2 regions of the Paenibacillus sp. FSL P4-0338 genome follow, and region 2 is predicted to be linked to the other one. Evidence: riboswitches for the same ligand, from Rfam matches in the RefSeq annotation. Region 2 holds a riboswitch; the other holds the start of a gene.
The links. A riboswitch is a leader RNA that binds a small molecule or an ion and turns the genes downstream of it on or off. The one in region 2 is predicted to bind cyclic di-GMP.
Positions count from the first base shown of each region.

Region 1: it holds a riboswitch for cyclic di-GMP, as region 2 does, so the genes downstream of both, MKZ07_RS26835 (transglutaminase-like domain-containing protein) here and MKZ07_RS26010 (choice-of-anchor A family protein) in region 2, are expected to answer to the same signal.

Region 1 is NZ_JBBOCG010000002.1:641,765-647,887, forward strand. Features, by position in the region: gene MKZ07_RS26820 (glycosyltransferase family 2 protein) at 1-482, shown strand, start outside; gene MKZ07_RS26825 (GtrA family protein) at 472-876, shown strand; gene MKZ07_RS26830 (class D sortase) at 943-1,596, shown strand; cyclic di-GMP riboswitch class I at 1,723-1,804, shown strand; cyclic di-GMP riboswitch class I at 1,878-1,959, shown strand; gene MKZ07_RS26835 (transglutaminase-like domain-containing protein) at 1,973-2,782, shown strand; rRNA gene MKZ07_RS26840 (16S ribosomal RNA) at 3,148-4,708, shown strand; rRNA gene MKZ07_RS26845 (23S ribosomal RNA) at 4,975-6,123, shown strand, end outside.
Region 2 is NZ_JBBOCG010000002.1:444,811-450,933, reverse strand. Features, by position in the region: gene MKZ07_RS26015 (alpha/beta hydrolase) at 1-377, opposite strand, end outside; gene MKZ07_RS26010 (choice-of-anchor A family protein) at 804-4,133, opposite strand; cyclic di-GMP riboswitch class I at 4,215-4,307, opposite strand; gene MKZ07_RS26005 (hypothetical protein) at 5,059-5,439, shown strand; gene MKZ07_RS26000 (ASCH domain-containing protein) at 5,802-6,123, opposite strand, start outside.

The DNA.
Region 1 (6,123 bases), 200 kb from region 2:
GCGATGTGCTGCGCGGCCTGAAGGAGAAGAACCGTTATGTGCGGGGGCTGGTGAGCTGGGTTGGCTTCCGGCAGACCATGGTGGAATATGTGCGGGAGGAACGCTTCGCCGGGGAGACAAAATATCCGCTCAAAAAAATGATCCGCTTTGCGCTCGACGGAATCACCTCCTTCTCGCATAAGCCGCTCAAAATCGCCTCCTATGTCGGCTTCTTCCTGTCCTTCTCCAGCTTCATTTACCTGTTCCTGGTTTTATTCCAGAAGGTTTTCACCTCCTGGACCGTGCCGGGCTGGGCATCCATTGTGGGAGTTAACCTGCTGTTTAACGGCATTGTGCTGATGCTGCTGGGCGTCATTGGGGAATACATCGGACGGATCTATGACGAATCGAAGGATAGACCACTCTATATCGTAAGCGAGACCAGAGGCTACCCGGAGACAGAGGCTGAAGACACCCGGAAGGAAAGCGATTATGCAAGATAAGGCTTGGCGCGCAGGCATGATCCAGTTTCTGAAATTTAATGCGGTGGGCCTGCTTAATACATTCATAGATTTTGCGGTATTTACCCTGCTGCATTCCCTGGGGATGCTTAACACCCCCGCACAGATTATTTCCTACAGCGCCGGGACGGCCAACAGCTTTTTCTGGAATAAGAAGGTGACCTTTAAGGGAAGGGACAGAGGCGGGAATGGCGGCTTTGACCGGATGCAGCTGGTGAGATTTATTGTGCTGAATCTGCTGGTACTGGGCATTTCGGTGCTGCTGATTCATCTTCTGACTGACCGGCTGGGGATACAGGTGCTACTGGCCAAGGTGCTGGTTACCTTCATAACAGTGATCATTAATTTCTTTGGAAGCCGGAAATGGGTATTCTAAAGAGACAGTATATATTCCCCGTATCCTGCGGGGCTGCAGTTATTCTATATTGCGGAGGCGATTGTCATGCGGAAGTTATCCTATTTGATTATACTTGCCGGGGTCCTGATTATGCTCTACCCCAAAGGAAGCGAATGGTACGAGGACCGTCAACAGCAGAAGCTGCTGGAAGAGGCCGAACAGGCTTATAGTGAAATCGTTCCTTCGGCTACGGCTCCTGCCAGCCAGGATCTGAGCAAGCCTTATGCGGAAGTCACCCAGCTGCTCGCGGAAGAGTCTGGTGCGGAAGAGCCGGTGCCCACTGCAGCGCCCGAGATTGAAGTTGGAGGGAAGATCACTGCCATTATTGAAATCGACAAAATCGATCTGAAGCTGCCTGTTCTGGAGGGCGCCACCAAGACCAATATGAAGCATGCTGCGGCGCATATGAAGGAGACAGCTCCGATTGGCGCGGTAGGCAATGCAGCAATTGCGGCACACCGCTCAAGAACGGCAGGGCGGCTGTTCAACAGACTAGATGAGGTCGGTAATGGGGACACCATTACTGTTATTACAAGCGGCCAGGAATACAAGTATGTTGTATATGATGTATCTATTGTAGAGCCTACCGATATTTCGGTACTGAAGGGAAATGATAATGATAAGATTCTGACCCTCATTACCTGTGATCCGCTTGTCAACCCGACCCACAGACTCATCATTCATGCGAAGCTCACCTGAATCTATCAGAACAAGGCGATAAAGGTCGAAAAAACATAAAATTTTAGTATATTTGTGGTGGAATCTAGCAATTTGGGTCTTGCTAATAGAGATGTGTATGGTAAAATAGAACTATCAAAAGCTAATGCACGATAACGGCAAACCTATCGAAAGGTAGGGACGCAAAGCTAGAGGGCCTTCCCGTCATGGATGGCAGCCAGCTACCGAATGAAGAGGCTTTTTTTGTTTGTTTTAATTCAGAATCTGTCATTATGTGGTAGTAGATTGGACAGATAAAGCTTATACGATAACGGCAAACCTATCGAAAGGTAGGGACGCAAAGCTAAAGGGCCTTCCCGTCATGGATGGCAGCCAGCTACCGAAAGGGGTTTTATCCATGAAAAAGTTTTATTTAATGCTAATTACACTTTTTGTAATCGTCACTTCCGTGCAGACAGGCACTGCTCAAGCTGCTAATGCAGATTCAAGCTGGTTAAATGTTGGACAACTTGATCAAGGGGTTATCGGGGTTTCGTACGATGTTCCTAAGGACAAGAAGATGAAGCTCATGATTACCAAGGACAATAACAGCTATACTTACAACTTATACACCTCCAAGCCGAACGAGACGTTCCCGCTGCAACAAGGAAACGGCTCTTACAAGGTATCCGTTCTTGAGAATACTACGGGCAACAAATACAAAGTGCTATCTTCCGAGACTGTCTCTCTTTCAATGAGCAATGTGAATGCCGTATATTTGAGCTCTGTACAGAATGTTAAGTGGAGTTCTTCCGATAAATCCGTTCAAAAGGCAGCCCAGCTTACAAAGGGTCTGACCACAGATGCAGACAAAGTTAAGGCTATCTACAATTACATCGTAGCTAACGTGAAATATGACTACTCTCTGGCTAACAGCGTAAGCACAGATTATATTCCGAACAACGATAACACGCTGGCTACCAACAAAGGGATCTGCTACGATTACGCATCCTTGTTCGCTACTATGCTCCGCAGTGAAGGTATTCCAACCAAATTGGTTATGGGAAATACAAGCTATGTAACTTCATACCATGCCTGGAACGAAGTGTTCCTAAATGGCAAATGGGTAACGATTGATACTACAGTAGATGCAGGTCTGGGCAAGAACACAGTATCAACAGAACTGGTCAAAGCAGCAAGCAAATACACTGCAGCGAAATTCTACTAAGAATAGCTGTGAACTATAGCATTACCTGAGAATAACCCGCTTAATCATTAAGCGGGTTATTTTTATTTATATAAAGGTTGCTTTTTAATAGAAGGATAGGTTATTATAAGTAAGCGTTGTTGGAGCGGCAAAGGAAATGAGAATTACTTAAATAAGTAATTTCAAAAATAAAGCTTGCATTGCTCGGATGAACGTGATATATTATAAGAGTTGCTGGTGACGCGGTAAGCGGCGCTGATAACGAGCTTGATCTTTGAAAACTGAACAACGAGTGAGTATCGGAGATCACTTCGGTGAGATCCAAATTAGAGAATGTAAATTCTCGTCAGATGTTTCAAAATGAGCAATCGCTCTTTCTAAATACCAATTTGGAGAGTTTGATCCTGGCTCAGGACGAACGCTGGCGGCGTGCCTAATACATGCAAGTCGAGCGGAGTCTGAAAGGAAGCTTGCTTCCTTTCAGACTTAGCGGCGGACGGGTGAGTAACACGTAGGCAACCTGCCCTCAAGCCTGGGATAACTACCGGAAACGGTAGCTAATACCGGATAATTTCTTTTTTCTCCTGAGGAGAGAATGAAAGGCGGAGCAATCTGCTGCTTGGGGATGGGCCTGCGGCGCATTAGCTAGTTGGTGGGGTAATGGCCCACCAAGGCGACGATGCGTAGCCGACCTGAGAGGGTGAACGGCCACACTGGGACTGAGACACGGCCCAGACTCCTACGGGAGGCAGCAGTAGGGAATCTTCCGCAATGGGCGCAAGCCTGACGGAGCAACGCCGCGTGAGTGATGAAGGTTTTCGGATCGTAAAGCTCTGTTGCCAGGGAAGAACGTCCGGTAGAGTAACTGCTGCCGGAGTGACGGTACCTGAGAAGAAAGCCCCGGCTAACTACGTGCCAGCAGCCGCGGTAATACGTAGGGGGCAAGCGTTGTCCGGAATTATTGGGCGTAAAGCGCGCGCAGGCGGTTATTTAAGTCTGGTGTTTAAACCTTGGGCTCAACCTGAGGTCGCACTGGAAACTGGGTGACTTGAGTACAGAAGAGGAAAGTGGAATTCCACGTGTAGCGGTGAAATGCGTAGATATGTGGAGGAACACCAGTGGCGAAGGCGACTTTCTGGGCTGTAACTGACGCTGAGGCGCGAAAGCGTGGGGAGCAAACAGGATTAGATACCCTGGTAGTCCACGCCGTAAACGATGAGTGCTAGGTGTTAGGGGTTTCGATACCCTTGGTGCCGAAGTTAACACAGTAAGCACTCCGCCTGGGGAGTACGGTCGCAAGACTGAAACTCAAAGGAATTGACGGGGACCCGCACAAGCAGTGGAGTATGTGGTTTAATTCGAAGCAACGCGAAGAACCTTACCAGGTCTTGACATCCAACTAACGAAGCAGAGATGCATCAGGTGCCCTTCGGGGAAAGTTGAGACAGGTGGTGCATGGTTGTCGTCAGCTCGTGTCGTGAGATGTTGGGTTAAGTCCCGCAACGAGCGCAACCCTTGACTTTAGTTGCCAGCAGGTTAAGCTGGGCACTCTAGAGTGACTGCCGGTGACAAACCGGAGGAAGGTGGGGATGACGTCAAATCATCATGCCCCTTATGACCTGGGCTACACACGTACTACAATGGCCGGTACAACGGGAAGCGAAGCCGCGAGGTGGAGCCAATCCCAGCAAAGCCGGTCTCAGTTCGGATTGCAGGCTGCAACTCGCCTGCATGAAGTCGGAATTGCTAGTAATCGCGGATCAGCATGCCGCGGTGAATACGTTCCCGGGTCTTGTACACACCGCCCGTCACACCACGAGAGTTTACAACACCCGAAGTCGGTGGGGTAACCCGCAAGGGAGCCAGCCGCCGAAGGTGGGGTAGATGATTGGGGTGAAGTCGTAACAAGGTAGCCGTATCGGAAGGTGCGGCTGGATCACCTCCTTTCTATGGAGAATCGTCTTCTGCAATGAAGACATTCAAATCGGAAGCTTGCTTCCACCAATCAGGTTTAGGCCTGTTACTCACTCGTTGGTCAGTTTTGAGAGTTTAAGCTCTCATCTTTACCTTGATCCTTGAAAACTGGATACCGAAACGAATTTGCGTTTTAGAACATCTTTTAGCTGAAACTTGTGTAAGCAAGTTGAAATAGTTATTAGTTGCTACAAAGTGAAGGTTTTTGATTGTGCAAACAAGCAAAACACCGGAACGTTGGTTAAGCTACTAAGAGCACACGGAGGATGCCTAGGCGCCAGGAGCCGACGAAGGACGTGGCGAACAACGAAACTGCCTCGGGGAGCTGTAAGCAAGCTTTGATCCGGGGGTGTCCGAATGGGGAAACCCAGCTGTGGTAATTCGCAGTTACTCGTATCTGAATACATAGGATACGCAGAGGCAGACCAGGGGAACTGAAACATCTAAGTACCCTGAGGAAGAGAAAACAATAGTGATTCCGTCAGTAGCGGCGAGCGAACGCGGAACAGCCTAAACCAAGGGGCTTGCCTCTTGGGGTTGTGGGACGTCTCACATGGAGTTACAAAGGAATATGGTAGGCGAAGAGGTCTGGAAAGGCCCGCGATAGAGGTAAAAGCCCTGTAGCCTAAACTGTGTTCTCTCCGAGACGGATCCCGAGTAGTGCGGGGCACGTGAAACCCCGTATGAATCCAGCAGGACCATCTGCTAAGGCTAAATACTACCTGGCGACCGATAGTGAAACAGTACCGTGAGGGAAAGGTGAAAAGCACCCCGGAAGGGGAGTGAAATAGAACCTGAAACCGTGTGCTTACAAAAAGTCAGAGCCCTCTCTATGGGTGATGGCGTGCCTTTTGTAGAATGAACCGGCGAGTTACGTTTAACATGCAAGGTTAAGGTGAGAAGCCGGAGCCGCAGCGAAAGCGAGTCTGAATAGGGCGACTGAGTATGTGGACGTAGACCCGAAACCGTGTGATCTACCCCTGTCCAGGGTGAAGGTGCGGTAACACGCACTGGAGGCCCGAACCCACGCATGTTGAAAAATGCGGGGATGAGGTGGGGGTAGCGGAGAAATTCCAATCGAACTCGGAGATAGCTGGTTCTCCCCGAAATAGCTTTAGGGCTAGCCTCGGTGAATGGAGTGGTGGAGGTAGAGCACTGATTGGGTGCGGGGCCCGCAAGGGTTACCAAGCTCAGTCAAACTCCGAATGCCATTAACTTCTTGCCGGGAGTCAGACAGTGAGTGCTAAGATCCATTGTCAAAAGGGAAACAGCCCAGACCATCAGCTAAGGTCCCCAAGTGTGTGTTAAGTGGGAAAGGATGTGGAGTTGCACAGACAACCAGGATGTTGGCTTAGAAGCAGCCACCATTGAAAGAGTGCGTAATAGCT
Region 2 (6,123 bases):
GCATCAGGCAGCAGCACATTGTACCCCAGATTCTCATAATAGTTCTTAGCGGTCGCCCCCATATCCTTGGCCTTCCCGGAATACCCGTGGGCAACAATGACCGTCCGGCCGGCAGCACGCTCTGACGCCAGATAATAGCCTTGCAGCTTGAGTCCATCCTCAGACACCAGCTCCACCTCACGGAAGGTCTGCCGGGACACCCACTCCGCCCCTTCTCCCCACGAGGCTCCAGCCACCGGCGGCGGATCGATCTTAAGGTCTGGGGTCTTGGCCAGGAATTCCTTAGGGGCCCGCTTAATGGCTACTCCATAAAAATAGAATCCGGCATATCCCACCCCTGCGGCCACCACGATCAGCACCACAAGCAGGGTTATCATCCACATCAACGTTCCTCCTTCAGTAAGCAACCATTCCAGCCAGGGAATAGGATCTTTTGCTTAGTGTAATTTGAGCCTAGTATAGCACGGGAGTACGGCTAACTGAAAATACAGCCGGGGCTAAGGCAAGATTCAGCATGAATGGATGGAGTATGAATTACGACGACGCTTAGGAGCACGCTCCGCAAACGGAACGTTGTTCCAATCGCTCTTGTATCCAGATTTTTTTACATTCCCCTAATCGGTGAAAATCCGGATACAAAGGCGACCGCTCCGCTTCTCCACAATCATTCCGCCCGCTCCGCTGTTTAAGTGTAGGAGTATCAAATGAAAAAAGAGCTGCTCCAGGAGAACTTCATCTCCGAAAGCAGCCCTTGTCAAATTACAGGGTCATCGTTTGTCTATATAAATCTCAGTTCCGGTGATTCACTTACGTTTGCTGTTTCTGGTGGTTCTTCTAAGAATCAAGCCCAGACCAGCGAGTGCCAAACCAGCAAAATAATAAGGAGCAGGACTGGATTCGCCCGTCTTCGGCAGCATTCCATCCACAGGCACACTGCCTAGAGGAACCTCATCATCAATAATGACTACATCGGGTGCCGGTTCCGCTGAAGGCGTTGGCTCCGGTGTTGCTACTATTGGCGCAACCGCAACAGCCGGTGTCGGCGTTGGGTCTGGTATTGTTGTAGCTATTGGAGCTACTACAGGTCCCAGCGGCAGTGGATCATCATTCACGGCCACATCATTGCTCACGATAAATCCAATTATCGGAGTCGGCGTAGGCACTGGAGGGAAACTGGACGGCGGCGATGTTGGCGCTGGCGTTGGTTCTACCGTCGGTGTCGGTGTCGGTGTCGGCGTTGGTTCTACCGTCGGTGTTGGTGTCGGCGTCGGTGTCGGCGTTGGTTCTACCGTCGGTGTTGGTGTCGGCGTCGGTGTCGGCGTTGGTTCTACCGTCGGTGTTGGTGTCGGCGTCGGTGTCGGCGTTGGTTCTACCGTCGGTGTTGGTGTCGGCGTCGGTGTCGGCGTTGGTTCTACCGTCGGTGTTGGTGTCGGCGTCGGTGTCGGCGTTGGTTCTACCGTCGGTGTTGGTGTCGGCGTCGGTGTCGGCGTTGGTTCTACCGTCGGTGTTGGTGTCGGCGTCGGTGTCGGCGTTGGTTCTACCGTCGGTGTTGGTGTCGGTGTTGGTTCCACCGTCGGTGTTGGTGTCGGCGTCGGCGTTGGTTCTACCGTCGGTGTTGGTGTCGGTGTCGGCGTTGGCGTCGGCGTTGGTTCTACCGTCGGTGTTGGTGTCGGTGTCGGCGTTGGTTCTACCGTCGGTGTTGGTTCTACCGTCGGTGTTGGTGTCGGTGTTGGTTCCACCGTCGGTGTTGGTGTCGGCGTCGGCGTCGGCGTTGGTTCTACCGTCGGTGTTGGTGTCGGCGTCGGCGTTGGTTCTACCGTCGGTGTTGGTGTCGGTGTCGGCGTTGGTTCTACCGTCGGTGTTGGTGTCGGCGTTGGCGTCGGCGTTGGTTCTACCGTCGGTGTTGGTGTCGGTGTCGGCGTTGGTTCTACCGTCGGTGTTGGTGTCGGCGTTGGCGTCGGCGTTGGTTCTACCGTCGGTGTTGGTGTCGGTGTCGGCGTTGGTTCTACCGTCGGTGTTGGTGTCGGCGTTGGCGTCGGTGTCGGTGTCGGTGTCGGCGTTGGTGTCGGCTCTACCGTCGGCGTTGGTGTCGGCACTGCTGTCGGCGTTGGTGTCGGTTCTACCGTTGGTGTTGGTGTCGGCACTGCTGTCGGTGTTGGTGTCGGCTCAACTGTCGGCGTTGGTGTCGGCTCTACCGTCGGCGTTGGTGTCGGCACTTCTGTCGGCGTTGGTGTCGGTACCACTGTTGGCGTTGGTGTCGGTACCGCTGTTGGCGTTGGTGTTGGCACCGCTGTTGGCGTTGGTGTCGGTACTGCCGTTGGTGTTGGTGTTGGCACCGCTGTTGGCGTTGGTGTTGGCACCGCTGTTGGCGTTGGTGTCGGTACCGCTGTTGGCGTTGGTGTTGGCTCTGCCGTTGGCGTTGGTGTTGGCACCGCTGTTGGCGTTGGTGTTGGCACCGCTGTTGGCGTTGGTGTTGGCACCGCTGTTGGCGTTGGTGTTGGCACCGCTGTTGGCGTTGGTGTTGGCTTCACTGTCGGTGTTGGCGTTGGCTTCACGGTTGGTGTTGGCGTCGGCTTCACTGTCGGCGTTGGCGTCGGCTTCACTGTCGGTGTTGGCGTCGGCTTCACTGTCGGCGTTGGCTTCACGGTTGGTGTTGGCGTCGGCTTCACGGTTGGTGTTGGCGTCGGCTTCACTGTCGGCGTTGGCTTCACTGTCGGCGTTGGCGTCGGCTTCACGGTTGGTGTTGGCGTCGGCTTCACGGTTGGTGTTGGCGTCGGCTTCACTGTCGGCGTTGGCTTCACTGTCGGCGTTGGCGTCGGCTTCACGGTTGGTGTTGGCGTTGGCTTCACGGTTGGTGTTGGCGTCGGCTTCACGGTTGGTGTTGGCGTTGGCTTCACGGTTGGTGTTGGCGTTGGCTTCACGGTTGGTGTTGGCGTCGGCTTCACTGTCGGTGTTGGCGTCGGCTTCACAGTCGGCGTTGGCGTCGGCTTCACGGTTGGTGTCGGCTTTGGAGTTGGAGTGCACACAGGTGTAGGTGACGGTTTTATGGTCGGTGTAGGCTTCACTGTCGGTGTTGGCGTTACCGTTGGTGTAGGCTTCACAGTCGGTGTCGGCGTTACCGTCGGTGTTGGTTTTACTGTCGGTGTTGGTGTTACCGTCGGTGTTGGCTTCACAGTCGGTGTCGGCGTTACCGTCGGTGTAGGCTTCACAGTTGGTGTCGGTGATGGACTAGGGGTCGGCGTTGCGGTCGGCGTCGGACTCGGCGGCGGCCCCTCTCCCTCGTACATCCCAAGGTGCATCTCAACCCCGCCGCGAAAAGATTTTGCAATCAGGGTCCCGTAAAGCTCTGCTCCGGCATAATGAACATCCGCTCTAGGTGCGAGGATCGTCCCGTAGAATGAGGTATAAGCGATATTCACCTCAGAGGCTTCGTAAAAGTTGAACAATACTTGACTGGCTCTGCCGTCCTTCATTGAAAAGCTCGGCACATTGACTGTAGGCCCGCTTATATTAATAATCAGCGTAGCGTTCTGGGCAATGTTGAACTGAATATAATTCGTACTCGCCAGTGTCGCGGCATCCAGATGAACCACATTGAAGCGATCTGGTGCATTTATCGTAAGCTGTCCATAATGATTATTGCCAATCTCATTCGTGTCGGCCAAGGCCCCATACTCTGTGGAACGCGAGATTAGAAACTCCCGCTCGGCTGCAAAATCAATCGGGCTGGCATTTTTCTTCCCGCCTCTAATGTTGACACCAGGCTCATTGGCTGTAAAGCTATCCCCAAATACCACATTTCCATAGATCTCTCCACTGCCTGAATGTACAAAATTCTTACCGGCCACAAGTACATCCGTCGGCGCAGCACCACTGTATGCTCTTGCTACTCCGTAACCTCCGGAGAGGGTAATGTTCCCTGCCGCTGCCAGGCGGCCCTCAATCTGATCATTGCTCTGTGCAAAATCCCCGAGGATAAAAGCATTAAAATTCCCTGCGACTCCTAAAACCGGTGTTGGCGTATACGGCACCCCTGAAGCTGCTCTAACATCCGTCCCCCACGTAAAAGCACTGGATAAGGTCAATAGGCCAGCCATAATGATGGCGGCTGTTTTACGCACTCTTTTTTTCAATAGTCCACACCTCCTAGTTACTATTCTATGAATCTGTCACGCAACTATAACAACAAAAAGACCGCCACGAAGGGTTAGCTTCACGGCGGCCGGACGACCCTAGCCTCAACTTTAGAGACAGTAGATTCCTGACTTTGCGTCCCGTTCTTTCGATACGGTTTGCGTTTGTACATGATTTCGGTATGAAATTGAGATTTGCTTATGTAAATTCGTTGTTGAGTCTATGACATTTGTTACTTTTGTACTATTTTAGTTTATCCGCTCCCCCACCCTGTTGTCAATCCATTCCCAGTATATTTTTTGAAATTATTTTTTGCGAAGGTTCCTCTTTGATCCCTTGTACCATAAGGGTTAAGGGACGAGTCTCTTTTTTATCTATTGACGAAAAAAGTCGAGAAATCAGAGAATTGGCTGTAGCCGTTTATCCCGCTTTTCTATAATTATATCAATTTATATTATTAAAATTTGATGCATTTGTCCTATTTTTATCACCCGAAGCCCATCTCCCCTCCCATTTCGCTTCTGTTCAATGTAATCCCCCCTATTTATGGGAATCTTAGCCCCGAAAAAAAGTGCCGCCCATAAGGACGACACCTGCTAATAGAATTCATATATTTTGAATAAAATGTCGCCTAGGCGGACCCAAACAGCTGAATCCAGCCAATCATTGATACCCAGAGCGGAACACTTAGAATGATCCCGAATACTAAACCACGGCGGAGACTTCCTTCATGACTCATTGCCATTCTCCTTTGAGCTGATTTATTTTTCAATCTTTAATATTTCAATTTTAATATAAAATAATTCATTTGATTTTATTGTGAAAAATGTCACATTATTTGAGTTAATTTATAAAACCCATTGATTATTTTTTGAAGGATGAGTTACAATGCGAATATACGTTCTCTTTGAGGGGTTGAGAGGGATGCATAGAGCAGAGAGCCAGGATAACCTGCTGGTCAAATCCTATATTTTGCTGCCGCTTATTCTATCCGCCTTCGAGCGCGATGCTTCTGCTATATCCTCAGAGCTTCGCACGCCTGCGCCTTATCTGGAGGTCATCCAGAGGGCAGTCCATGCCGTTTCTGCCGATCTGCGGGAGGTCCGTGCCGGGATGCGCGCCCGTGGTCTGAGGGTCTATGAACAGAATCGGCTGGAGGCGGGTGTTGAAGCCAAATTCGTCTGCAGGGGTTATCACGAGCGGATGCTGCTGCTGGATGACGTGATTGCCGCCCAGGCCACTCTGCATATGCACAGGTATCTGGGTATGGAGAAGACGGCGCAGGGCGGCCCGAAGCAAGGATAACAAAGAAGCCTGCCGCAAGCGGCAGACTTCTGCATTAAATGATCACCCGGATGCAATTACATTAACAACGTCCAATACCCCAACGTGCCGCATATAACCACCACAGCTACCGGGTACAAGATTCTACGGCTGACCTGATCCCTGAACGCAAGAAACAAACAAAGCATACAAAGCCATGCAATTAGAAGGCTTCCCATCTATTATGCATACGCCCCTTCCCGGCATTCCTGCCCCTCTCCAGCGGTAGACCGCCTCAGAGCACAACTATCCTTATATATAGGAAGATTTCCCGCCGAATATCCCAATTATACCAGCCGGCAGCCAATCCGGAGCAATTTTTCTTCAAAATATCGTCAGGAAATTCACAATTCCTCTTCCAGCACAGGATATTCCCAGAACCCCAGACGTCCCTTGGCAGGTATGGGATGTACCAGCGGAACAACCTCCTCCAGCTTCCAGGCATACCTTCCTTCGGCATAATTGCCGAATACATATTCATTTCCACCCGGCCAGCCTTGCTGCGCAAGCCCCGGTGTCATTTCACAGCAATCCGCAATGCGGCTGACTGCAATGATCTTGCCGGTTGGCAGATTGTCCGCAGTGTAGCCGTGACGTGCAAGCAACGACTGGAACGGCTCCGTCCGGCAGATCGCTTTATTTACCTGCATCCCGGCATGAATAGCT